3 regions of the Mesorhizobium sp. CCNWLY176 genome follow, and region 1 is predicted to be linked to each of the others. Evidence: predicted binding sites of a transcription regulator. Region 1 holds the regulator's gene; each other region holds the start of a gene.
What was found. The regulator PhoB, encoded in region 1, activates phosphate uptake and scavenging genes when phosphate is short. The targets are predictions, from matches to a motif close to TGTCATNNANCTGTCAT.

Region 1 (8,041 bases):
TGGGACATCGCTGCCTACATCCCGGGCGAAAAGCACGGCACTCGCGAAGTGTTCGAAGAAAAGCTCCTTGCCGAAGGCTGCAAGTCCTCGGGCGCGCTCGAAGCCATCAAGGCCGCCGGCCAGGATGACAAGGCTGCCGCCAAGACCTGCGTGGCCGTGCGCAAGGACGGCAAGGCTGTCGACATCGACGGCGATTACACCGAGACGCTTGCCCGCATCGCTTCCAACAAGACCGGCGTTGGCGTGTTCGGCCTCTCCTTCTACGAAAACAACGCCGACAAGCTGAAGGTCGCGACCGTCGAGGGCATCGTTCCTTCGACCGAGACCATCGCCAAGGGTGAATATCCGGTGTCGCGTCCGCTTTACTTCTACGTGAAGAAGGCTCACCTCGGCGTCGTTCCGGGCCTGAAGGAATATGTCGACTTCTTCCTCGACGACCAGATGGTCGGCCCTGAGAGCCCGCTGGCCGATTACGGCCTGGTTGCGGCTCCGGAAGGCGAGCGCAAGGAACAGCGCGAAGCCTTCGACGCCGGCAAGACCATGTAATCAGACGATATTTCGGGGCGCGGGATTATCCCGCGCCCCGAAATGCCTGCCATCCCGGAGTAGTCCATGTCCTTGATGCTCGTCTTCGCGCTCGTATTCGTCATAGGCGCCGTCGCCTTTTTCATCGGACGACAGCGTGCCGCCGCCCACGACAACGGCAAGGTCAAGCCGCACTCCCGCGCTCACTATCATGGCTGGTGGGCCTTCCTGCTCGCCACGCTGCCAGCACTTCTCCTGCTGGCCATCTGGAGCATCGGCTCCAGCGTCTATCTCAACAGTCATATCAACGGCCAGTTGCCGGCACAGACCGCTGAAAGCGCCATTGCCAGCCGCACATTGGCCGCCAGCCTGACCAAGAGCCTCGCCAACGGTTTGCGTAAGCTTGAGCCGGAAGCGGCCAACAATTTGCCGGCTACCTTCGCCGAGCTGCAGCCCATGCTTGCGGCGCGCGGCGTAGCACTGGCGCCGGATACGCAGGACTACATGATACCGATCGCGGTGGATGCCAACCGCACGCAGGATACGATGCAACTGATCGGCGGCGTCCTGGTTCTCGCGCTTGCCGTCGCTGGTGCCGTCTTCGGCCTTTCTCAGATCAAAGTCAGGGCGCGTGCGCGCAACAATGTCGAACGGCTCATTCTCTGGGGCCTGCTCGGCGCCTCGACCATCGCCATCCTGACGACGGTCGGCATCGTGCTTTCGATGCTGTTCCAGTCGATCAACTTCTTCGAGCGCGTACCCTTCTTCAGCTTCTTCTTCGGCACCGTCTGGGACCCGCGCTTCGCTGCCGCCGGTGCGGGCGAGTCGGCTGGCCAGTTCGGCCTGATCCCGCTTCTCGCCGGCACACTCTATATCGCGCTGGTCGCCATGCTGGTTGCCGTGCCGGTCGGCCTGATGTCTGCGGTCTACATGGCCGAATACGCTTCGCCGAAGGTTCGTGCCGTGGTCAAGCCGGCGCTGGAACTGCTCGCCGGCATCCCGACCATCGTCTACGGTATTTTCGCGCTGGTGACGCTTGGACCCTTCCTGCGCGACCTCAGTGCAGCCCTTGCCGGCGGCACCTCCTTCATCCAGGCGCAGAGCATTCTGACGGCCGGTCTCGTCATGGGCGTCATGCTCATCCCGGTCGTGTCTTCGCTTTCCGACGACATCATCACCGCGGTGCCGAGGGCCATGCGTGACGGCTCGCTCGGCCTCGGTGCTACGCGTTCGGAGACGATCCGCAAGGTCATCCTGCCTGCCGCGCTGCCGGGCATCGTCGGCGCCATCCTGCTCACCGCCTCGCGCGCCATCGGCGAAACGATGATCGTGGTGCTTGCCGCGGGCGTGGCCGCCAACCTGACGCTCAACCCGTTCGAAGCGATGACCACCATCACCGTCAAGATCGTCAATCAGCTCACCGGCGACCTCGAGTTCAACTCGCCGCAGACGCTCGTCGCCTTCGCGCTCGGCATCACGCTCTTCTTCCTGACGCTGATCATGAACATCTTCGCCCTCTACATCGTGCGCAAGTACCGGGAACAGTACGAATGACCGACATTTCCATGGACACAGTTGCCGGCGCCGTCCCCCGTCCGCGCCGCGATATCGGGCTGAAGCGCCGCTACGCCGCCGAACGCCGCTTCCGCATCTACGGCATGCTGGCGATCTCTGTCGGCCTCATCTTCCTGGCGATCATGCTGTTTTCGATCGTCTCCAAGGGCTACACGGCGTTCTGGCAGACGACGGTGTCGCTGCCGATCAATTTCGACGAGAAGATCCTCGATCCGGACAACAAGCGCGCCACCGATCCGAGCGTGCTGATTTCGGCAAACTATCCGAAGCTTGCCGAGAACGCGCTGGTCGCCAAGCTGGGGATCAACCCGGATGACAAGGTGACGATCCGCAAGCTCAAGGGCTTCCTGTCGGACGGCGCCCGCACGCAGCTGCGTGACGTGGTTGCGGCCGATCCATCGGTCATCGGCACGACCCGCAACGTCGACATCCTAGCCGCCGCCAATCTCGACTCGGCCTTCAAGGGCCAGATCGATCTCAACGTCGATGAGGCGCGGCGCAAGGTTTCCGACCAGCAGGTCATCTGGATGAAGCAACTCACGGCCGACGGTTCGATGGCCGAGCGTTTCAACAAGGGCCTGTTCACCTTCGGCGCTTCCAGCCGTCCTGAGACCTCGGGCATGGGCGTGGCGATCATCGGTTCCTTTTACATGATGGTGATCGTGCTTCTGCTTGCTTTGCCGATCGGCGTCGCAGCCTCGATCTATCTCGAGGAATTCGCCAAGAAGGGCCGTCTGACCGACCTGATCGAGGTCAACATCAACAATCTCGCCGCCGTGCCATCGATTGTCTTCGGCCTGCTCGGCCTGTCGGTGTTCATCAACTTCCTCGGCCTGCCGCGTTCGGCCGCTTTCGTCGGCGGTCTCGTTCTGACCCTGATGACGCTTCCGACGATCATCATCGCCACCCGCGCAGCCCTTGCCGCCGTGCCGCCGTCGATCCGTTCGGCAGCGTTGGGTCTCGGGGCATCCAAGATGCAGATGGTGTTCCAGCACATATTGCCGCTGGCTGCCCCCGGCATCCTGACCGGCACCATCATAGGCCTGGCGCGTGCACTGGGCGAGACGGCACCACTGCTCTTGATCGGCATGGTCGCCTTCGTTGCCAATTATCCGACAACGCCCTTTGAGCCGGCGACGGCCTTGCCGGTGCAGATCTATATGTGGGCAAACGAGGCCGAGCGCGCCTTCGTCGAGCGCATGTCGGGCGCCATCATTATCCTGCTCATCTTCCTGATGGCGATGAACATCACCGCGATCGTGCTGCGCCGCCGCTTCGAACGGCGCTGGTAGAAAAGGACCATGTTATGAACATCATGACCGAGAAAGCACTCGAAAGCGCAGTGAGCGATAAAATGAGCGGCACACCCAACGAAATCATCAAGATGCGCGGCAACAAGGTCGGCGTGTTTTACGGCGAGAAGCAGGCGCTGTTCGATGTCGATCTCGACGTGCGCGAAAACCAGGTGACGGCGCTGATCGGCCCTTCGGGCTGCGGCAAGTCGACCTTCCTGCGCTGCCTCAACCGCATGAACGACACGATCGACAGCGCGCGGGTGACCGGCAAGATCACGCTCGACAATGAAGACATCTACGACAAGAACATCGACGTGGTCGAACTGCGCGCCCGCGTCGGCATGGTCTTCCAGAAGCCGAACCCGTTCCCGAAGTCGATCTACGAGAACGTCGCCTACGGGCCGCGCATCCATGGGCTGGCCAAGAAGAAGTCCGATATGGATCATGTCGTCGAGACCAGCCTGAAGAAGGCCGGCCTGTTCAACGAGGTCAAGGACCGCCTGCTCGAACCCGGCACCGGGCTTTCCGGCGGCCAGCAGCAGCGCCTGTGCATCGCGCGCGCCATCGCGGTGTCGCCCGAGGTGATCCTGATGGACGAGCCGTGCTCTGCGCTTGATCCGATCGCCACCGCAAGGGTCGAGGAACTGATCGACGAACTGCGCCAGAACTACACGATCGTCATCGTCACTCACTCGATGCAGCAGGCAGCGCGCGTTTCGCAGCGCACGGCGATGTTCCATCTCGGCTATCTCGTCGAGGAGGGTGCGACCGACAAGATGTTCACCAACCCCGACGACAAGCGAACCCAGGACTACATCACCGGCCGCTTCGGCTGACGCGAACACGACGCGGATTGCAAGGACAGCATCATGGGCGAACATACCGTCACCTCTTTCGATGAAGATCTGGGACATATCGACCGTCTCATCCGGGACATGGGCGACCTGGCCGGCGCGATGGTCAGCGCTTCGATCCAGGCGCTGGTTCAGTCCGACAATGCGCTCGGCCAGCGCGTCGTTTCTGACGACGCCATCATGGATGCGCGCCAGCGCGAGCTGGACGAGCGCGCGATCACGTTGATCGCCAAGCGCCAGCCGATGGCGCAGGACCTGCGCGCGGTTGTCGGCGCCATCCGCATGGCCGGTGATCTGGAGCGGATCGGCGATCTCGCCAAGAACATCGCCAAGCGCGTCAGCGCAGTCGGCCAGAGCGCCACGCCGCGCGACCTTGCCCATTCGATCGAGGCGATGTCGGGCATGGTGCTGGATCAGGTTCGGGAAGTGGTCGACCACTATGTGTCGCGCCGGCCTGACGAACTGCAGGCGCTGCGCGCCGCTGACGAGAAGATCGACGTCAAATACACCGCCGTGTTCCGCGAGCTCCTGACCTACATGATGGAAGACCCGCGCAACATTACCGCTTGCACGCACCTTCTGTTCTGCGCCAAGAATCTGGAGCGCATCGGCGACCATGTCACCAACATTGCCGAAAACGCCTATTATGTGATGACCGGAAAGCAGCTTCCGCTCAATCGGCCGAAGCAGGACGAGACGTCGATGACCGCACCCGCCGCCTGAGGCGTGTCGATAGCGGAGATTTAAAAGGGTAAGCTTGCTCCACCGGCGGTGCGAAACCCGCCGGACACCATGCGAAAGGCGAGGGGGCTCGAACCGGATCGCGTTAACAGGACGGCAAATTGATGATCGCACCCAAAGTCATGGTGGTGGAAGACGAAGAGCCGCTGGGCGTGCTGCTTCGCTATAATCTCGAATCGGAAGGCTATCAGGTCGAGATCGTGCCGCGCGGCGACGAGGCCGAAATCAGGCTTCAGGAAAACGTGCCCGATCTTCTGGTGCTCGACTGGATGCTGCCGGCGGTTTCCGGCATCGAACTTTGCCGCCGGCTGAGAATGCGTCCCGAAACCGAACGCCTGCCGATCATCATGCTGACGGCGCGTGGCGAGGAAAGCGACCGCGTGCGTGGCCTTTCCACCGGCGCCGACGACTATCTGGTCAAGCCGTTCTCGACGCCGGAATTCATGGCGCGGGTGCGCGCACTGCTGCGCCGCGCCAAGCCGGAAGTGCTTTCCAGCGTGCTCAAGGTCGGCGATATCGTGCTCGACCGCGAGGCGCACCGCGTCTATCGCAAGAAGAGCGAGATCAAGCTCGGGCCGACGGAATTCCGCCTGCTCGAATTCATGATGCGCCATCCCGGCCGCGTCTTCTCGCGCAGCCAGCTTCTCGACAATGTCTGGGGCGAGACGATCTATATCGACGAGCGCACCGTGGACGTGCATGTCGGCCGGCTGCGCAAGGCCGTCAATACAGGCCGAATGCCCGACGTCATCCGCACCATCCGCGGCTCTGGCTACGCGATCCGCGAGGACTGATTTTCAGGCTACGTTCCTGCCCGCTGCTGCCGGGCTTGCGCCCGGTGCAAAAATTTCCTGATCGACGAAGGTCAGCGCCTGCATGGTGCAGCCTTCGCGGATAAGCGGAAGCTCGTTCGGCTCGGTGTCGAAGGAGATCGCCTTGTTGTGCTGGCCGCCGGCGGTCCTGTCGATCGCTTCGCGCAGCGCCGGCTCGATCAGGTCGAAAGCGGTGGCGCCAATGCCGACGACGGCGACCGGAGCGGGATCGATCAGCGCGAACAGGCTGCCAAGGCCGAAGCCGATCGCTTCGCCAGCCTTGCGGAACGCTTCGCGCTCGGGGCCGTCGCTCGCGCGTGCGCTATCTGCCAGCATGCGCATGTCGCCATCGCTGATGTCGGCGAGCGGCGCATCGTCTTCGCTTGCCTGTTTTGCCTTGCGCCAGATGGCATAGTTGCCGGCATAGGCTTCGACGCAGCCGCGCCGGCCGCAGCGGCAGAGCGCGCCATCGGGCCGATGGATCATATGGCCGAACTCGCCACCGGAGGATTGCGTGCCGGTGAAGAGCTCGCCCTTCAGCACCATGCCCATGCCGATGCCGTGCGAAAGCAGCACGGCGATGAAGTCATTGTGGTAGCGCTCGGGCTTGCGCCATCTCAGCGCCACCGCAATCATGTTGCAGTCGTTCTCGACGGTCACGGGAATGCCGGTTGCTTCCTCGATGATGTCGGCGAAAGCGATGTGGGTATGCGCTGTGATCGGCGTCCACAGCATCGCGCGGGACGTGGAATCGGTGATGCCCTGCACGGCCATGCCGATGCGCATCACCCGCCGGCCGGCCGATTTACGCAGCGCGATCTGCCGGCGCACCATGGCCACGCATTCGCCGATCAAGCCGTCGCGCGACATGGTCAGCGTTTCGAGCCTGCGTTCTTCTTCGGACACGACCTTGCCGGAATAGTCGACGATCGCGACCGAAAGGAAGTTCAGGGAAAGGACGACGGTGACGATTTCGGCGGCATCGGGATTCAGTTCCAGCGCCACCTGTGGCCGCCCGCGCTTTTGTGACGACGCTTCCGGCCCCTTGGCTTCCAGCAGAATCCCCTCGGCGATAAGGTCCGACGAGATTGCGGAGATGGTCGAGTGGCTGAGCCCGGTCGAACCGGCGATCTCGGTACGCGACGGCTGTTGCGCCTGGCGCACGGCGGCAATGACCATGGCGCGGTTGCGCTTGCGCAGATCGTCGTGACGGATCGCGACCGACATGTTTTCGTATTCCTCCCGGGAGCCTGTTCATTCCGCTGAAGCGGAACGGCCCCTGCCTTGTTGTTGGACCGTGATCCTTCCGAAGGCTGTTCGGACAAGGGATCCTAGCCTTTGCAACCATCGTGAACCATCCCTTCACAGGGCAGGCCCGTCAACAGCGGCACAAGGATATTGACAGAACTCTGCGCATGCGTCATTCTTTTTTTCGAGGCTCGAAAAAAAGAGCTTCTGGGTAGGCCCGAAGGCCAAAGTATCGTTGCGCTGTCTTGGCGCCAGGGAGGAAATCATGAAGAAGTTTGCAACCGCCATGCTGGCGGGTGTTGCGCTGTCCATGTCGCTGGGCGCTGTCGCGCATGCGAAGGACAAGATCGTCGGCGTGTCCTGGTCGAATTTCCAGGAAGAGCGCTGGAAGACCGACGAAGCGGCGATCAAGGCTGCTCTCGAAGCATCCGGCGACAAGTACATCTCCGCCGACGCGCAGTCGTCGGCTGCCAAGCAGCTCACCGACGTCGAAAGCCTGATCAGCCAGGGCGCCAACGCGCTCATCATCCTGGCACAGGATTCGAGCGCCATCGGACCGGCCGTCGAAAAGGCCGTTGCCGAAGGCATTCCGGTCGTCGGCTATGACCGCCTGATCGAAAACAAGGACGCCTTCTACCTGACCTTCGACAACAAGGAAGTCGGGCGCATGCAGGCCAAGGGCGTCTTCGACGTCAAGCCGGAAGGCAACTACGTCTTCATCAAGGGCTCGGGCTCCGATCCGAACGCCGACTTCCTGTTCGCGGGTGCGATGGAAGTGCTCAAGGACGCGATCGATAGCGGCAAGATCAAGAATGTCGGCGAGGCCTATACCGATGGCTGGCTGCCCGCCAACGCGCAGAAGAACATGGAGCAGTTCCTGACCGCCAATGACAACAAGGTCGATGCAGTCGTTGCTGCCAATGACGGCACTGCCGGCGGCGCGATTGCCGCTCTCGACGCGCAGGGCCTGGCAGGCTCGGTCCCGGTTTCG
Region 2 (8,041 bases), on a different contig from region 1:
GCCGGCGGCAGTCTCGCCGTGACGCGATGCCAGCGCGGAAAGTGCCGACGTGCAGCGCCGCTGTATGTCGATGGCCGCCGTCACCGCAGCGTCGGCGTGGTGCTCGGTCTTGATCGGAAAGTTGAAGATCGCCATCAGGCCGTCGCCCATCTGCTTGTTGACGATACCGTCATGCGCCCAGATGGCTTGGGCGCATTGATCCTGGAAGACGCTGACGATTTCGCCCAGCACGACAGGGTCCATACGCTCCGACAGGTCGGTGTAGCCGCGTATGTCGGCAAACAGGATGGTGGCCGGCACCGAGATCTGCCGCTGTTTCTTGACATAGCGGAACGAGCGCTCGCAGATCGTGCAGATGTTCGGGTTCATCTTGCTCTGCGTGATGCCGCAGATGCGGAACGGAAGCGCCAGCGGACCCCTGATAGGGATCGGCATATGCATCTGATCCCAGCAGCCCCGGCAAATCCGCGCGGTCGATCCCATCTGAAGCTACATTCCCGGCCGGCATCCATCCGTCAGCCGCCTCGCCGAAGCCAGATTGTCGCTTTCGGCGGGTTTTGGCAACTCGAAGTCGAGCCTAGCCGAGGACAGAATTCAGCACGGGCGATTCCGCTCAATGCAGCGCGACATCCTCGGGCATGTCGCGTTCCGCCCTGATCTGCGCCAGCGCCCCGGCGATCGTCGCCTTGTAGCGGACATGTGGCGGCTTCACGCTATGCGCCATCAGGGTGCGCCGGGTCTGCCGGTTGGCGCCGGTGATGAAGAAGCGCACGCCGGCGCGATTTGCCTTGCGCACCGCACCCTCGATGACATTGGCTGCCGTCGAATCGAGGAACGGCACCGCTGCACAGTCGAGCACGAAGCTCTTGCGCTGGTCGGCGATGCGGTCGAGCACGGTCCCGACGGTCGAGGCCGCACCGAAGAAGAACGCGCCGGAGATGCGGTAGACCACCGTGTCCGGGTCGCTGGCGGAGGCTGCGTCATAGACATTGCGGCCGCCATTGGTGGCATCGGCGACATCGTCGACGGCCAGCGGCGCGTGCGCTTCCACCGCGATCGCCTTGGACATGCGGTTGATGAACAACACCGAGCCGAGCGCGAAGCCAACGACGATGCCGGTCGTCAGGTCGCGGAAGATCACCAGGCCGAAGGTTGCCAGAAGCACCAGTGCATCACCGGGTGAGGAGCGCAGCAGGGCGGCGAAGGCCGGCTTCTCCACCATGTTCCAGGCGACGACGGCGAGCAGCCCGGCAAGGGCAGCGAGCGGGATATAGGCGGCCAATGGCGCAGCCACGAGCATGAAGAGCAGCAGGAACACCGCGTGCAGAAGCCCCGACACCGGCCCATGCGCGCCAGACCGGACATTGGTTGCCGTGCGCGCGATCGTTCCGGTCACGCAGATGCCGCCGAAAAGCGCCGAGCCGATATTGGCGAAGCCCTGCGCCACCAGCTCGCAGTTGGAACGGTGCCGGCGCCCGGTCATGCCGTCGGCGACCACAGCCGAAAGCAGCGATTCGATCGCGCCGAGCAGCGCGAAGGCGATCGCATCCGGCAGCACGGCGTAGGCCTTGTCGAGGCTGAACATCGGCAACGCCGGCTCCGGCAGCATGCGCGGAATGCCGCCGAAACGCGTGCCGATCGTCTCGACCGGCAGGTTGAGCACGACGGCCGCCAGCGACGCGACCGCGATGGCGATCAGGAAACCGGGCCAGGACGGCCGCCAGCGCTTCAGGGCAATAATGATGGCGATCGTCAGTACGGCGACGGCAAGTGCTGAGCCATTCGTCGTGCTTGCGGCCTCGCCAAGCGCGATCAGCCGGGGCACCAGTTCGCCGGGCTCCTTGCCGGCAAGCGTCAGGCCGAACAGATCGTGCAACTGGCTGGAAAAGATGATGACGGCGATGCCGGCGGTGAAGCCCACCGTCACCGGATACGGAATGAATTTTATGTAAGTGCCGAGCCGCAGATAGCCGGTGGCGATGAGGAAGACGCCCGACATCAGCGTGGCGAGGATCAGCCCGTCTATGCCGTGACGGTCGGCGGTCGCGGCCACCAGCACGATGAAGGCACCCGCCGGCCCGCCGATCTGGAACCGGCTGCCGCCAAGCAGCGAAACGATGAAGCCGCCGACGATTGCCGTGAACAGCCCGCGTTCCGGCCCGACGCCCGAGGCAATCGCGATCGCCATCGACAGCGGCAATGCGACGATCGCAACGGTCAGCCCGGCAATCATGTCGGCCTTGAATTGCGGAAGATGATAGCCTTCGCGAAAGACCGTGATCAGCTTGGGCGTGAACAGCTCCGCGAAACTGGGTTCTGCTTGCCGTGATGCCTGATGCCGTGATTGACGAAGCGTATCCATGAACTGCCTTCCGCATATGAAGGCGGCGGGATCGTCGGCTGGATCAGCGGTGCCGGCAGGCCGGTCACTCTCGCATCATGTCGGCGGTCGCCGTCGCGACTCTTTGCGGATCAGCCGTTGGAACCGTTTCGGTCGGGCGCCGGCTGCCTGAGGCGCACGCCCCTGCCGCTGCCCTCGCTCGGCTGGTTTTCCCCGATCAGTTCGACGCCCGATTTCTCAAGCGCCTGAATGACCTTGACCAGCGTGTCGACCACGCCCCGCACCACACCGTCGCTCGCTTCCATGCGCTGAATGGTCGGAAGCGAAACGCCGGCGCGTTCGGCGAGTGTCTTCTGGTCTATCCCGGCCAGCGCCCGTGCGGCGCGCATTTGCGCAGCTGTGATCACTGGTCAGAACTCCCGTCTGAGTCCGCAATATGAATGTATGGTACAGTTATCATGATGTTTCAAGCATGAATATGAAGTGTAAATCCATCAAGAAGGTCCCGATGCCGCGTCTTCCGGAGTGCCTTGCCGCAGGAACCAGCGCCCGACCAGCCAGCACAGCATCGCCCAGGCCGACCCGGCGCACCATCCGGCCAGCACGTCCGAAGGCCAGTGAACGCCGAGATAGATGCGGCTGAGCCCCACCAGGAAAGTCAGCAGGACGGCGACGAACAGCACATAGATCTTGGTCGCGCGCCCGGTCATCCGCCGCGCCAGCAGCGTGCCTAGCGTCAGGAAGGTCACCGCCGACATCATCGCATGGCTGCTCGGAAAGCTCAGCGTGTGCACATTGACCAGATGCGACACCAGTTCCGGGCGCGGGCGGTCGATGCCAAGCTTCAGCAGGCCGTTCAGCGCCTGGCCGCCGGTGATCGCAACGAAGACGAACAATGCCGTCGCAATGCGGCGCGTGATCAGGAGGTAGATGATCGTGACGGTGACGATGGCCACGAGAATGGCCCCGCCGCCGAGGCTGGTGATGTCGCGCATGACATCCTCCATCCAGAAAGGTCCGATCGGCGTACTTGGGTCGCCCGGCGTGCGGAAGGCCAGGAGGATCTGCGTGTCGAAGCCGTGAGGGGCCGCGTCGCGCGCTACCTCCATCAGCTCGACGAAGCCCCACAGCCCGCCGGCGATGATGATCGCCGCAAGCAGCACGGTGAACTCCACCTTGCCGCGCAGATTTGCCAGAAATGTCGGCATGAAAACCCCAGGCTGTTTCGTCGGCACAATAGATGCGGTGCCTTCAATAAGCGGGCAAGCCGGCCGGCGCAAATGCCGCGAATTTTTTCATGCCCGGTTTTCGGAAATTCCGATGGTCCGTCAAGCAGATGAGGCCGTGCGCATTGTTATTTGAGCACACGACGCGATAGCGTCATCTTCCTGTTACGCAGCCGCTTTAGCCGTCGGTTTCATCCCCAAGCCACCGATCAAGCCAGAGGACACGCTGATGAACGATCATTTTCCCCCGGAAGCCGTTTTCCGCACCAGCCAGCTCGAGGAGAATGACGGCCCCGGCCACAATCCGACGGAAAACCCGACCATGGGCGAAATCATAGCCTCGCGCTTCTCGCGCCGCGGTTTCCTGAAAGGTTCGCTCGCCGTTTCGGCCATCGCCGCCACCGTCAGCCCGCTGGCGCTGATCACCGCCGACAATGCGCGCGCAGCCTCCGGCTCCGCCTTCAACTTCGACGAGATCGAGGCCGGCATCGACGAAAAGCATCACGTCGCCGCCGGCTATGACGCCGACGTGCTGCTGCGCTGGGGCGATCCGCTGTTTGCCGACGCGCCGGAATTCGACCCGAAGAACCAGTCGGCCGAAGCCCAGGCAAAGCAGTTCGGCTACAACAATGACTATGTCGGCTTTATCCCGATCGACGGTTCGTCCGAGCATGGCCTGCTCGTCGTCAACCACGAATACACCAACGAGCACCTGATGTTCCCCGGCATCGTCACTGTGGCCGAGGGCAAGATCAAGGTTGCCGATGCCGACCAGAAGCGCGTCGACATCGAAATGGCGGCCCATGGCGGCACCATCGTCGAGATCAAAAAGGAAGGCGGCAAGTGGCAGGTCGTGCGTGACGGCAAGCTCAACCGCCGTATCACCTCCACCACCGAAATGCGGCTTTCCGGCCCCGTCGCCGGCCACGACCGCGTCAAGACCAATGCCGACGCTGCCGGTACGAAAGTCTTCGGCACCGTCAACAACTGTGCCGGCGGCGTCACGCCATGGGGCACCTATGTCATGGCCGAAGAAAACATCCACGGCTATTTCGCCGGCGAGCTGCCGGCCGACCACAAGGAAGCCGCCAACTACAAGCGCATGGGCATTCCCGAAGGCACCTATCAGTGGGCCAATTTCTACGATCGCTTCGACGTGTCGAAGGAGCCGAACGAAGCCAATCGTTTTGGCTGGATCGTCGAGGTCGACGTCAACGACCCGAACTCGGTGCCGAAGAAGCGCACCGCCATGGGCCGCTTCAAGCACGAGGGTGCCGAATCGATCGTCGCCAAGGACGGCCAGGTCGTCTTCTATCTCGGCGATGACGAGCGCTTCGACTACGTCTACAAATTCGTCACCGCCGGCAAGTTCAATCCGGACGATCGCGCCGCCAATCTCGACCTGCTCGACGAAGGCACGCTTTACGTGGCCAAGTTCGCCGATGACGGTTCGTTCGAATGGCTGCCGGTCGTGTTCGGCCAGGGCCCGTTGACCGCCGAAAACGGCTTTGCCAGCCAGGCTGACGTGCTGATCGAAACCCGCCGCGCCGGCGACCTGCTCGGCGCGACCAAGATGGACCGGCCGGAAGACATTCAGCCCAATGCCGTCAACGGCAAGGTCTATGTCATGCTGACCAACAACACCAAGCGCAAGGCCGATCAGGTCGACGCCGCCAACCCGCGCGCCGAAAACGCCTTCGGCCATCTCATCGAACTGGTGGAAGAGGGCGGCGACTTCGCCGCGACCAAGGGCAAGTGGGAAGTGCTGCTGAAATGCGGTGATCCTTCGGTCGCCGAGGTCGGTGCATCCTTCTCCACATCGACCACTGCCAATGGCTGGTTCGGCATGCCCGACAACTGCGCCGTCGACGCCGATGGCCGCCTCTGGGTCGCCACCGACGGCAATTCGCCCAAGGCCACCGGCCGCACCGACGGCATCTGGGCGGTCGACACCGAGGGCGAGGCGCGGGCAACGTCAAAGCTGTTCTTCCGCGTGCCGGTGGGTGCCGAAATGTGCGGCCCGCTGCTCGCCCCCGACATGCAGTCGATGTTCGTCGCCGTCCAGCATCCGGGCGATGGCGGCGAGGACTGGGAAGGCTTTGGCCGCCCCTCCTACTACGAGGACCTGTCGACCCGCTGGCCCGACTTCAAGGACGACATGCCGGTACGCCCGGCCGTCGTCGCCATCACCAAACAGGGCGGCGGCAAGATCGCGGTTTGATTGGCTCGACTAAAGCCTAGCTGCCCCTCATCCGCCTGCCGGCACCTTCTCCCCGTATAGTGACGGGGAGAAGGACGAAGCTGCAACGCTGACGCCTCCCTCTCCCCGTTGTTCACGGGGAGAGGGTAAGGGTGAGGGGCAGCACCTGCCTCTAAGATTTTTACTGCCCGCTCGCCGTAGGCCCGAGCGTAATCAACCCGACAGCCACGATCGCAAGCACGATCCCGCCGCTCTGAACAAGGCTCAACCGCTCGCCGAAAAACGCAAGCGCAATCACATTGACCGCGACAAGCTGGATGACGGCCGACAGGCTGAAGGCCGAGGCCATGCCGAATTCGCGCACCAGCCGCAGCATGATGAGATTGCCCAGCGAATAGAGCGCCAGCGTCAGCAGCAGCTTGGGAATGCTCGGTGCGAGCGCCCAGGATTTGGCGCCCGTTGCAGCGAGCAGGAATATCACCGTCGAAGCGATGAGTTGGGCGAAGCCGGATAGGGACAAATTGTTCTCCGCGGGCAGGGCCGTGCATGGCATCCAGCCCCTTTTCGCGATCTCTCGGGCAAAGCCGGCACGCCGTCAAGATGCTGGCGCGTCCCGGCCATGGGCCAGCGCCGTCCGCCATCTGTTGGACCAGCGTCTTGCCCTGCGAGGACGGCACCGATACCTCTTGGCGATGCACTGGCTGCGGTCAGATCACGAAAGGGAGAGAAAGAATGTCGGAACTGAAAACGGCGATCGTCACGGCGGGCGGCAGCGGCATGGGTGCGGATGCGGCGCGCAAGCTTGCCGAAGACGGCTTTCAGGTCGCGATTCTCTCCTCGTCCGGCAAGGGCGAGGCGCTGGCCGAAAAGCTCGGCGGCATCGGCGTCACCGGCTCCAACCGTTCCAACGACGACCTCAAGCGGCTGGTCGACGCAACGGTCGAGAAGTGGGGCCGCATCGACGCGGTGGTCAACAGCGCCGGCCACGGCCCGCGCGCGCCGATCCTTGAGATCACCGACGAGGACTGGCATCTCGGCATGGAGACCTATCTGCTGAATGCCGTACGCATCGCACGTCTGGTCACGCCGGTGATGCAGGCGCAGAAGTCCGGCTCCATCGTCAACATCTCGACCTACGCCGCCTTCGAGCCGGAAGCGCTGTTCCCGACTTCGGGCGTATTCCGCGCCGGGCTTGCCTCCTTCACCAAGCTCTTCGCAGACAAATACGCCGCGGAAAACATCCGCATGAACAACGTCCTGCCCGGCTTCATCGACAGCCTCCCCGAAGCCGGCGAACGGCGCGAGCGCATCCCCATGGGCCGCTACGGCCGCGTCGAGGAGGTGTCTGAGCTCATCGCCTTCCTGGCCAGCGACCGCTCCAGCTACATCACCGGCCAGAACATCCGGATTGATGGCGGGATAACGAAGTCGGTGTGAGATTGGCAGGGGTCGTTGGTCTGTGACTGAAAGAACCGGATGATTAAGTAGGTCATCGCGAATACCCCCTCTCCGTCGCGCTTCGCGCGCCACCTCTCCCCCGCGTTCCGGGGGCGAGGAACCTAGGTCCTGCAAGGCCGCGGCGTTTCAAGGCTTGGGTTCCTCGCCCCATGAAATGGGGAGAGGTGGCTCGGCGAAGCCGAGACGGAGAGGGGAGCCCTTAGTGCTGCCGCGCCTTCACAACCGCCTTCGCAATCCCTTCGCCCTGCACCACCGCATTGCGGAAGCAGCCGAGCAGGCTCGGCCGCATGCCGGTGAACCACAATCCCGGCCAGCCGGGAGCCGCCTGCGGGCCGTTGAACAGCGGGGTGCCGTTGCGGTCGAGCACGCCGAGCTTGCCGACCATGTCGTCAAGCCCGGTGCGATAGCCGGTGGCGGCGATCACCACGTCGGGGTTGATCGTCCGCCCGTCTGCGAGCACGACGCCGTCCGCCGTGAATTCGCGCACGCCGGGCACGATCGTTATGCGCCCTTTCTTGATCGCCGCCATGGCGCCGTCGTCGGCGGCTATCGCCGTATAGTCGGAGCCGAGCCGGCTCGCCCCGCCGGCCGCTGCTTTCGGCAGGCCGTATCTGGTCATGTCGCCGAACACCAGCCGCTGCGTCGCCGCAATCACCATGTCGGCCAGCTTCACCGGCAGCGCCGCTGTCAGGGGCGAGACCTTGTGCACCGCGACGCTGGCGATGCGCTTGGGCAGCACGGTCGGGCCACTGCGTGCCGACAGCCATAGCGGTCCAGTCTCGGCGCGAATCAAATGGTTGAGCGCGTCGAAACCGG
Region 3 (8,041 bases), on a different contig from region 1:
AGCAAAGGCGCCTAGGCCAGCGCCGCAATGGCGGCATCGACATCGGCCGGGTTGTTGACGGCTGCGGTGGCGATTTCCTTGTTGATACGCCGTGCCAAACCGGAAAGCACCTTGCCTGCGCCAACTTCATAAAGCGTGGTCACGCCATTTGCGCCGAACCATTCCACCGTTTCGCGCCAGCGCACGCGGCCGGTCACCTGCTCGACGAGGCGGGCAGCGATCTCATCCGGGTCGCTCAGCGGCCGGACGACGACATTGGCTACGACTGGAACCGAAGGCACGTTCTTCGTCACATCGGCCAGCGCCTCACGCATGGCGTCGGCCGCCGGACCCATCAGTGCGGAATGGAAAGGTGCGGAGACCGAGAGCATCAGTGCGCGCTTGGCGCCCTTTTCGGTGCACAGCTTTGCCGCCAGTTCGACGGCGGCCTTGGCGCCCGAAATCACCAGCTGTCCGCCGCCATTGTCGTTGGCGATCTGGCAGACCGAATTTTGCGCCGCTTCCGCGCAGGCGGCTTCCACGTCGGCCTGCTCAAGTCCGATGATTGCCGCCATCGCCCCCTCGCCTACCGGCACGGCGGCCTGCATGGCATTGCCGCGAATGCGCAGCAGCCGGGCAGCATCGCCAATCGAGAAGGTGCCGGCAGCGGCAAGCGCCGAATATTCGCCAAGCGAGTGGCCGGCGACGTAGGCGACCTTGTCTTTCAGCGAGAATCCGCGCGCTTCCAGCGCCCGGATCGCGGCCATCGACACCGCCATCAGCGCCGGTTGCGCGTTTGCGGTCAGCGTCAGCGTCTCTTCGGGGCCTTCCCACATGATCTGCGAAAGCTTCTGGCCCAGCGCGTCATCGACCTCGTCGAACACCGCGCGAGCCTCCGGAAAGGCATCCGCCAGATCCTTGCCCATGCCCACGGCCTGGCTGCCCTGGCCTGGAAAGGTGAATGCAACGGCCATGTCCCGCTCCCGGATTTGTTTGTCGGAAAGGCCCTGTGGCGCAGGAAAGCCGGCGGAGTCAAGGCCACAGATCATGAAGCGCGGCTGCTATCTACCTGCCGTTCCATGAAAATCCGCAACAGTAATTTACCGGCGGTCTTCCCATTTTGAACACAGACGCTAGATTTTGTGACGGTTCGATGACAGTGAGATGACGGTTTAGTTTCGCGTTCGAGGTTCGTGAGTTGTCCAATCGGCTTACTGTGGCACAAGGGAATACGGTATGTGAGAGTGCCCGCGGCCGTGCAAAACGCCGCGTGCAGGCGCTCCATCTTGCCCGAACCCTGGCGCTTACCGTCATAATATCGGCACTTCTGGTATTTTCCGTCGAACTGATCGTTCGCGGCTCGCTTGAGCAGACATTGCTGTTTTTCCAGCAGCCGTTCCGGCCGGGTTGGACAACCGTCGTGATCTTTGCGCTGGTGCTGGTGTTTCTCGACGCCCTGCTTGGGCGCGCGCATCACGCTTTGCTGCTGGTGGCGCCGCTGGCGCTGCTCCTGGCCTTCATAGGCCATCAGAAATCGCTCTATCTCGGCGATCCACTTTACCCGACCGACTTTCTCTATGCCCGCCAGATTGTCGAATTGACGCCGCTTCTGGTGCGGCAGCGCCCGATGTCGGCGGTTTTCATGGCAGTCGGGGCGATCGCGGCGATTGCCATGCTGGTCTATGCCTGGAAGTTCTGGCGCCGCCGCATACCGGCACTGTCATGGCGCGCGCGCATCACACGCCTCGGCCTGGCGCTGCCGGCCCTGGTGTTCTTCGGCTCTATCATGGACTACGCGACCTTCTCCTGGGCGCGTGACCGTCTCCAGATCATCCCGATTATGTGGGACCAGAAGGAGAATTATAACAGCAACGGCTTCGCCATCGCCTTCGCGCTCAACGTGCCGATGGCAAAGGTGCTGGCCCCGGCGGGCTATTCGGACAAGGCCATCGCCGCAATCACGCGGCCCGAGGCCGATGCCCCGGTGCTGCCCGCTGAAAAGCCCGACATCATCATCGTGATGAACGAATCCTTCTGGGATCCGACCCGGCTGCCGGGCCTTGAGATCACGCCGGACCCCATCGCCAATGTGCGCTCGCTCGAATCCGGCCATATCTTCTCGCCGGAGTTCGGCGGCATGACCGCCAATGTCGAGTTCGAGGCGCTGACGGGCTTTTCCAACGCCTTCCTGCCTTATGGCAGCATTCCCTATCAGCAATATGTGCGCAGCCCGATTCCCTCGCTCGCCACCTTCCTGAAGAGCGAAGGCTACGCCACCAAGGCGATCCATCCTTTCGGCGGCTGGTTCTGGAACCGCACGCCCGTCTATCAGGCGTTCGGTTTCGACACCTTCCTGTCGGCCGACAATCTGCCGCCGCTCGCTTCACGCGGGCCGCTGGTGTCCGACAAGGCATTGACCGAGGAGATCATTCGCCAGGCCGATGCCACGCGCGATCCGTTCTTCATCTTCACCGTCACGCTGCAGAATCACGGCCCCTATGAGCCGAACCGCTATTGGGACACCAGCCACACCGTCTCGGGCAATGTCAGCCAGACGGCGCGCGATTCGGTGTTGAGCTATGCCGAAGGTGCTTCCGACGGCGACAAGGGCCTCGCGCGGCTGATCGAATGGGCGAAGAACCGCGAGCGTCCGACCGTCATCGCCTTCTTCGGCGACCACCTGCCGCCGCTGGGGCCGGTCTATATCGAAACCGGGTTCATGAAAGACCAGGTCGCACCGCGCAAGGCGCCGCTGCCCGAGATGAGCCTGCAGCATGAGACGCCGCTGGTCATCTGGTCGAACCGCACCGGGCCGGCGGAAAACATCGGCTCGATAAGTCCGGCCTTCCTGCCGCTGCATGTGCTGAAAACGGCCGGCATCAGCCACCCCTACTACACCGGCTTCCTCGGCGGCGTGCGCGAGCATTTCCGCGTTGTCGACCGCAACATGCTGGTGACGCCGAACGACGAAGCCCTGCCGGACTGGTCGCGCGCCAAGGAGATCGATCCCGAGATCCGCGACTATCGCCTGCTGCAATACGACATGATGTTCGGCAAGCGACACGCCGCACCGGAGTTCTTCCCCGAAACGACGGGCAAGCCGGTGCCGGCTACCTGAGACTGACGACGGCGATTCCAGGAAAGTGCGCTGCGGTTTTCCGTCCGGAGTTGCGTAAAGAAAAACCGTCAGTTGGTAACGTAAAGGTCCGTAATCGCATAGGCGATGTTGTCGAAGGCGGCCTTGAGCTGGGTCGCATCCTTGGTTGGATAGTAGTTCGCCGGCGTCGAGGCACAGCCGCTGTAGAGCTTGCGGTTTGCAGCCGTGTCGGCACCCAGAACGACGGTGAACACCTTGACGCCCTGGTTCTTCAGGCGCGTGCACATGGCGTCCGTCCAGGTGTTGACGTTGGTCAAGGCAGTGGCCCTGGTCGAGCTGCTCGTGCCCATGCGGTAGGTGTCGAAATATCCGTAAGCGCCGTAGTCGGACTGATTGGCCAGTTCGCTCGATGCGCCGAAAACGTTGTTCTCGCCATCAGTGAACACAACCACGACCTTGGACGTCTGGTCCGAATTGAAAGCGTCACCCTGGTCGTAGGGCTCGCCCGGCGACAGGACGCGATAACCCCACGCTAGCCCCTCGGATACGTTCGTTCCCGAGCCATACCAGTATACCATCTTGCTGATGTCGGTCTTGAGGCTCTCCAGATCGGTGGTCAGCGGCGCGATCGGGGTCGGACAGGCATAGTTCGGTCCGGTTGTTGCCGGAGCTGCCGTGTTGATCACCGCAGTATTCCTGATGCTGACGTTGGAGTATTTGGCCACAGCCATTTGCTGCGTTTTTTGCAGAACCTTCGTCGCCGCTTTATTGCCGTCGCTGAGGTAGCTGTTGTTGAACGCAGTGGCGCTGTTGGGGGAAGCTTTTGCAGCGCCGGGTTCGTCAGGCGCGAAATAGGGCACGAACACAGTCTCGGGTTTTACGTTACCCGTTTGATCGGCCGCGGTATAGACGAGCTTGGCCGGCGGCGTGTCGTCCAGATTTAACGCGTCAGTGGTCAGGTTTGGAGTGCCATCCGCGTTGAACTTCGAAGTGCGGGCTTCCACGCAGCCTTTCCATTCCACCTTCAGCTTGTTGACGAAAAGATCCCAGTGACCATAGCGCCTACCGTCAGCGTAGGTGGCAAAATTGTTTCCGTTGGTGCTTTTGTCGTCCTTCGGAACAATTGTCCGCTTGTCGATCCACTCGTCCTTGAAGCCGACGCCGTTGATGTTCACCGCCGTCACGAACGGCACCAGCGCCACGCGGATTTCGCGTTCCGGCTTTTCCGTCTTGGCTTGCTTGAGAATGTTGACGAGTTGCGTCGCGCCGTCGCGCAGTGCCTTCATATTGGCGTCGCCCATGGAACCGGTGTTGTCGAGCACCATCGCCACTTCCAGCTTTGCTGTCGATTCATAGGCGCTGGCCTTGACTGAGAGATGCCCGCTCTTGCCGAAGACGAAGCTGAAATTAAGGGCGACCTCCGCCGTGGCCGTCGCAGTGGTCTTGATGTAGTTGACGCCCTGCTCCACCGTCAGATGAGCAGACGGGTTGACGAGGCTGCCCTGGCCGTTTGTGTTGGCCTTGAAATAACCGTCGAAAAGATCGTCGCGCGATGTCGACTTGTCGGCCAGCCGGGAAGCGGCGAGCACGGCCGAATCGAGCGCGTTCTGCAGGCTGGATTTGGCCGACATCAGGTTGGAGACGTCGAGCGCAAAGCCGACGCCGGTTAGCATGACGGGCAGCGACACGGCGAACATCATGGCGAAGTTGCCGCTGGTCGAGCGCCAGAACCGCGTGACGAGCATAAAAGTGTACCCCCGGATCGCCCAAATTGGCCAATTACCGTGATTTCTGGGTGAACAGGGTGAAGAGATCGTTGATTTCCGGGGTACCCTTGCCCGCAATTTCACGCGGTGGTTAAGGATGCGTTGGCGCAGCACCAGCAATTTTCTGCGTCCGACGCCTCCGACCTGAAGCCGGCGCCAAAGCGGCGATCGGCTCCCGCCCTTGCCTTCCGGCCAGAATGCTGTATAGACGCCCGCAATCTGCCGGTCCCAGCTGGGGGCTGAACGGAGGGCCGGAGGTTTTTCGCAAGAAGAGCCGCCGTGTGAAGCAAAAAGTGCTTCCGCCTCCCGTGTCTCCGCTCTCGACCGTCTCGTCATGCTCCTTTCTTCCCTGCTCTTGCAGGTCAAAGAGAAGTTGCAGAGGCTTTAGCCGCCGGGAACCGGACAGGGAAACGAAGAAAGGCAAAGAACAATGGCTCTATACGAACATGTGTTTCTTGCCCGGCAAGACCTCTCGCAGCAGCAGGTCGACGCGCTTGTGGAACACTACAAGGGTGTCATCTCCTCGCATGGCGGGTCCGTTGGCCGGGTCGAGAACTGGGGACTGAAGTCCCTCACCTACCGCGTCAAGAAGAACCGCAAGGCGTATTACACGCTTATGGATCTCACCTGCCCGTCGGCCGCTCTCAACGAGATGGAGCGCCAGATGGGTCTTTCCGAAGACGTCCTGCGCTTCCTGACCGTCAAGGTCGAGGCTCATGAAGAAGGCGTCTCCGCCATGATGCAGAAGCGCGAAGAGCGCTCCGAGCGTGGCGACCGCGGCTTCGGCGATCGTGGCGACCGCCCGAACCGCAGCTTCGGCGACCGTGACCGCGGCGATCGTGGTCCGCGCAGCTTCGGCGACCGCGATGGCGGTGGCGATCGTGGCCCGCGCAATTTTGGTGACCGTGACGGCGCTCCGCGCCGGCCGCGCGATGAGGCAGGAGCTGCAGAATAATGGTCGACATCAATCAGATCCCGACCCGGCGCCCGTTCCATCGCCGCCGCAAGACCTGCCCGTTCTCCGGCGCCAACGCTCCGAAGATCGATTACAAGGACGTGCGTCTGCTGCAGCGCTACATTTCCGAGCGCGGCAAGATCGTGCCGTCGCGCATCACCGCCGTCAGCCAGAAGAAGCAGCGCGAACTCGCCAAGGCGATCAAGCGCGCCCGTTTCCTCGGCCTGCTGCCCTACGTGGTGAAGTAATAGCTTTCCGTGGTGGGCGGTTTGCCGCCCATCACACTCTCCTCCGCGACGGGCGCGGATCAGGAGCTGCGTAAAATCCCGAGTTGGGATCGGTAACGATCTCTAACTGCCGCGACAGGCAGGACAGCGACACCGGCGGCAACGCCCTCTCTGCGTCCTGACCTGTTCCGATCATTTCCGGCGAAAGCCGAAACCGAACAAGGATCAGAACCATGCAAGTCATTCTTCTCGAACGTATTTCCCGCCTCGGCCAGATGGGCGACACCGTCAAGGTCAAGGACGGCTTTGCCCGTAACTTCCTGCTGCCGCAGGGCAAGGCGCTTCGCGCCAACGAAACCAACAAGAACAAGTTCGAAGGCCAGCGCGCCCAGCTCGAAGCCCGCAACCTCGAGCGCAAGTCCGAAGCCCAGGAAATCGCAGACCGCCTCGACGGTAAGACCTTCACCGTCGTGCGTTCGGCCGGCGAAACCGGCCAGCTCTACGGTTCGGTCTCGACCCGCGACATCTCCGACATCGTCACCGCCGAAGGCTTCTCGGTCAACCGCAACCAGGTCGAGCTCAACCAGCCGATCAAGACCATCGGCCTGACCAATGTGGCGATTGCGCTGCATCCGGAAGTCGAAGTCACCATCACGCTGAACATCGCCCGCACGGCTGACGAAGCCGAGCGCCAGGCAGCCGGCGAGAAGCTGGATTCGGCCGAAGCCATCTACGGCGACGACATCAACGAGAACGCCCGCCCCGACAACTTCTTCGACCCGAACGAAGAAGAAGGCGAGGAAGCCTGATCACGCTTTAAAAAGCGGATTGTTCATTCGTGAACTGGACCAAAGCCCGGGTGAAAACCCGGGCTTTTTTGTACAAGCTGGAACATTTTCAGCCGTGGCTCTTTGACGCAGAATGATGTCGACCCCATATTGAAATCAGCATTGGGTGCCTTGGCATGAACATTCTGCTTCAACGTGTAATTGAACGTCTCGTTCGCACCGGTAACCTCACCGTCACCGGACCGAACGGCTCCACCCACACTTTCGGCGACGGCACTGGCGAGCCCGTCCATGTCGTCATCAACACGCGCCATGCCGAGCGCGCCATCGCCTTCGACCCTATGCTGGCACTGCCGGAAGCCTTCATGGAAGGCGAGCTGGACGTCGTCGAAGGCGACATTCTCGGCGTGTTGCGCGTGGCTTTCCAGAATATGGGTCCGGGCGGCATCGAGGCATCATGGACGAAGGCCGTCGAGGGCCTGCGCCATGCCTTCCGCCGATTCTACCAGTTGAACACGGCCGGCCGCTCCAGGCGCAACGTGCAACGCCACTACGACCTCTCGGGCGAGCTCTACAAGCTCTTCCTCGACGACGACATGCAATATTCCTGCGCCTATTTCGAGCGGCCAGACATGACGCTGGAGGAAGCCCAGCTCGCCAAGAAAAGGCATATCGCTGCCAAGCTGCGCATCAAGCCCGGCCAGAACGTGCTCGATATCGGTTCCGGCTGGGGCGGTCTCGGCCTTTATCTCGCCCGCACCTTCGATGCGGACGTTCTCGGCGTCACGCTGTCGACCGAGCAGCATGCGGTCGCCACCGAGCGCGCGCATGAAGAAGGGCTGGAAAACCACGTCCATTTCGAGCTTCGCGACTACCGCCACCTGACCGAGCGTTTCGACCGCATCGTTTCGGTCGGCATGTTCGAGCACGTCGGCGTCAACCACTACCGCACCTTCTTCGACAAGGTCGCCACGCTGCTGAAGCCCGACGGCGTCATGGTGCTGCATTCGATCGGCCGCAGCGGGCCGCCCTCGGCCACCAACGCTTTCATCCGCAAGCACATCTTCCCCGGCGGCTACATCCCCGCGTTGTCGGAAGTGCTGCCGCATATAGAGAAGTCGGGCCTGATGGTCTCGGACGTCGAAGTCTTGCGCCTGCACTATGCCGACACGCTGAAGAACTGGCGCGAACGCTTCATGGCCAACCGCGAGCGGGCCAAGGAAATCTAC

Region 2: a site for PhoB is predicted at 3,720-3,736, ahead of WBQ96_RS17465 (PhoX family protein). Genes of this name have one in related genera too.
Region 3: a site for PhoB is predicted at 1,122-1,138, ahead of WBQ96_RS04020 (LTA synthase family protein). Genes of this name have one in related genera too.

Annotation. Positions count from the first base shown of each region.
Region 1 covers NZ_JBBBDZ010000005.1:351,787-359,827, forward strand. Annotated here, with positions in the region: gene WBQ96_RS11495 (PstS family phosphate ABC transporter substrate-binding protein) at 1-546, shown strand, start outside; gene pstC (phosphate ABC transporter permease subunit PstC) at 613-2,079, shown strand; gene pstA (phosphate ABC transporter permease PstA) at 2,076-3,392, shown strand; gene pstB (phosphate ABC transporter ATP-binding protein PstB) at 3,407-4,231, shown strand; gene phoU (phosphate signaling complex protein PhoU) at 4,265-4,972, shown strand; gene phoB (phosphate regulon transcriptional regulator PhoB) at 5,095-5,784, shown strand; gene WBQ96_RS11525 (ROK family protein) at 5,788-7,029, opposite strand; gene xylF (D-xylose ABC transporter substrate-binding protein) at 7,316-8,041, shown strand, end outside.
Region 2 covers NZ_JBBBDZ010000010.1:80,912-88,952, reverse strand. Annotated here, with positions in the region: gene WBQ96_RS17485 (adenylate/guanylate cyclase domain-containing protein) at 1-483, opposite strand, end outside; gene WBQ96_RS17480 (SulP family inorganic anion transporter) at 614-2,362, opposite strand; gene WBQ96_RS17475 (helix-turn-helix domain-containing protein) at 2,473-2,748, opposite strand; gene WBQ96_RS17470 (phosphatase PAP2 family protein) at 2,836-3,549, opposite strand; gene WBQ96_RS17465 (PhoX family protein) at 3,797-5,788, shown strand; gene WBQ96_RS17460 (hypothetical protein) at 5,949-6,287, opposite strand; gene WBQ96_RS17455 (SDR family oxidoreductase) at 6,500-7,204, shown strand; gene WBQ96_RS17450 (flavin-containing monooxygenase) at 7,425-8,041, opposite strand, start outside.
Region 3 covers NZ_JBBBDZ010000002.1:232,066-240,106, forward strand. Annotated here, with positions in the region: gene fabD (ACP S-malonyltransferase) at 12-953, opposite strand; gene WBQ96_RS04020 (LTA synthase family protein) at 1,250-3,097, shown strand; gene WBQ96_RS04025 (TadE/TadG family type IV pilus assembly protein) at 3,166-4,821, opposite strand; gene rpsF (30S ribosomal protein S6) at 5,273-5,797, shown strand; gene rpsR (30S ribosomal protein S18) at 5,797-6,045, shown strand; gene rplI (50S ribosomal protein L9) at 6,258-6,833, shown strand; gene WBQ96_RS04045 (cyclopropane-fatty-acyl-phospholipid synthase family protein) at 6,989-8,041, shown strand, end outside.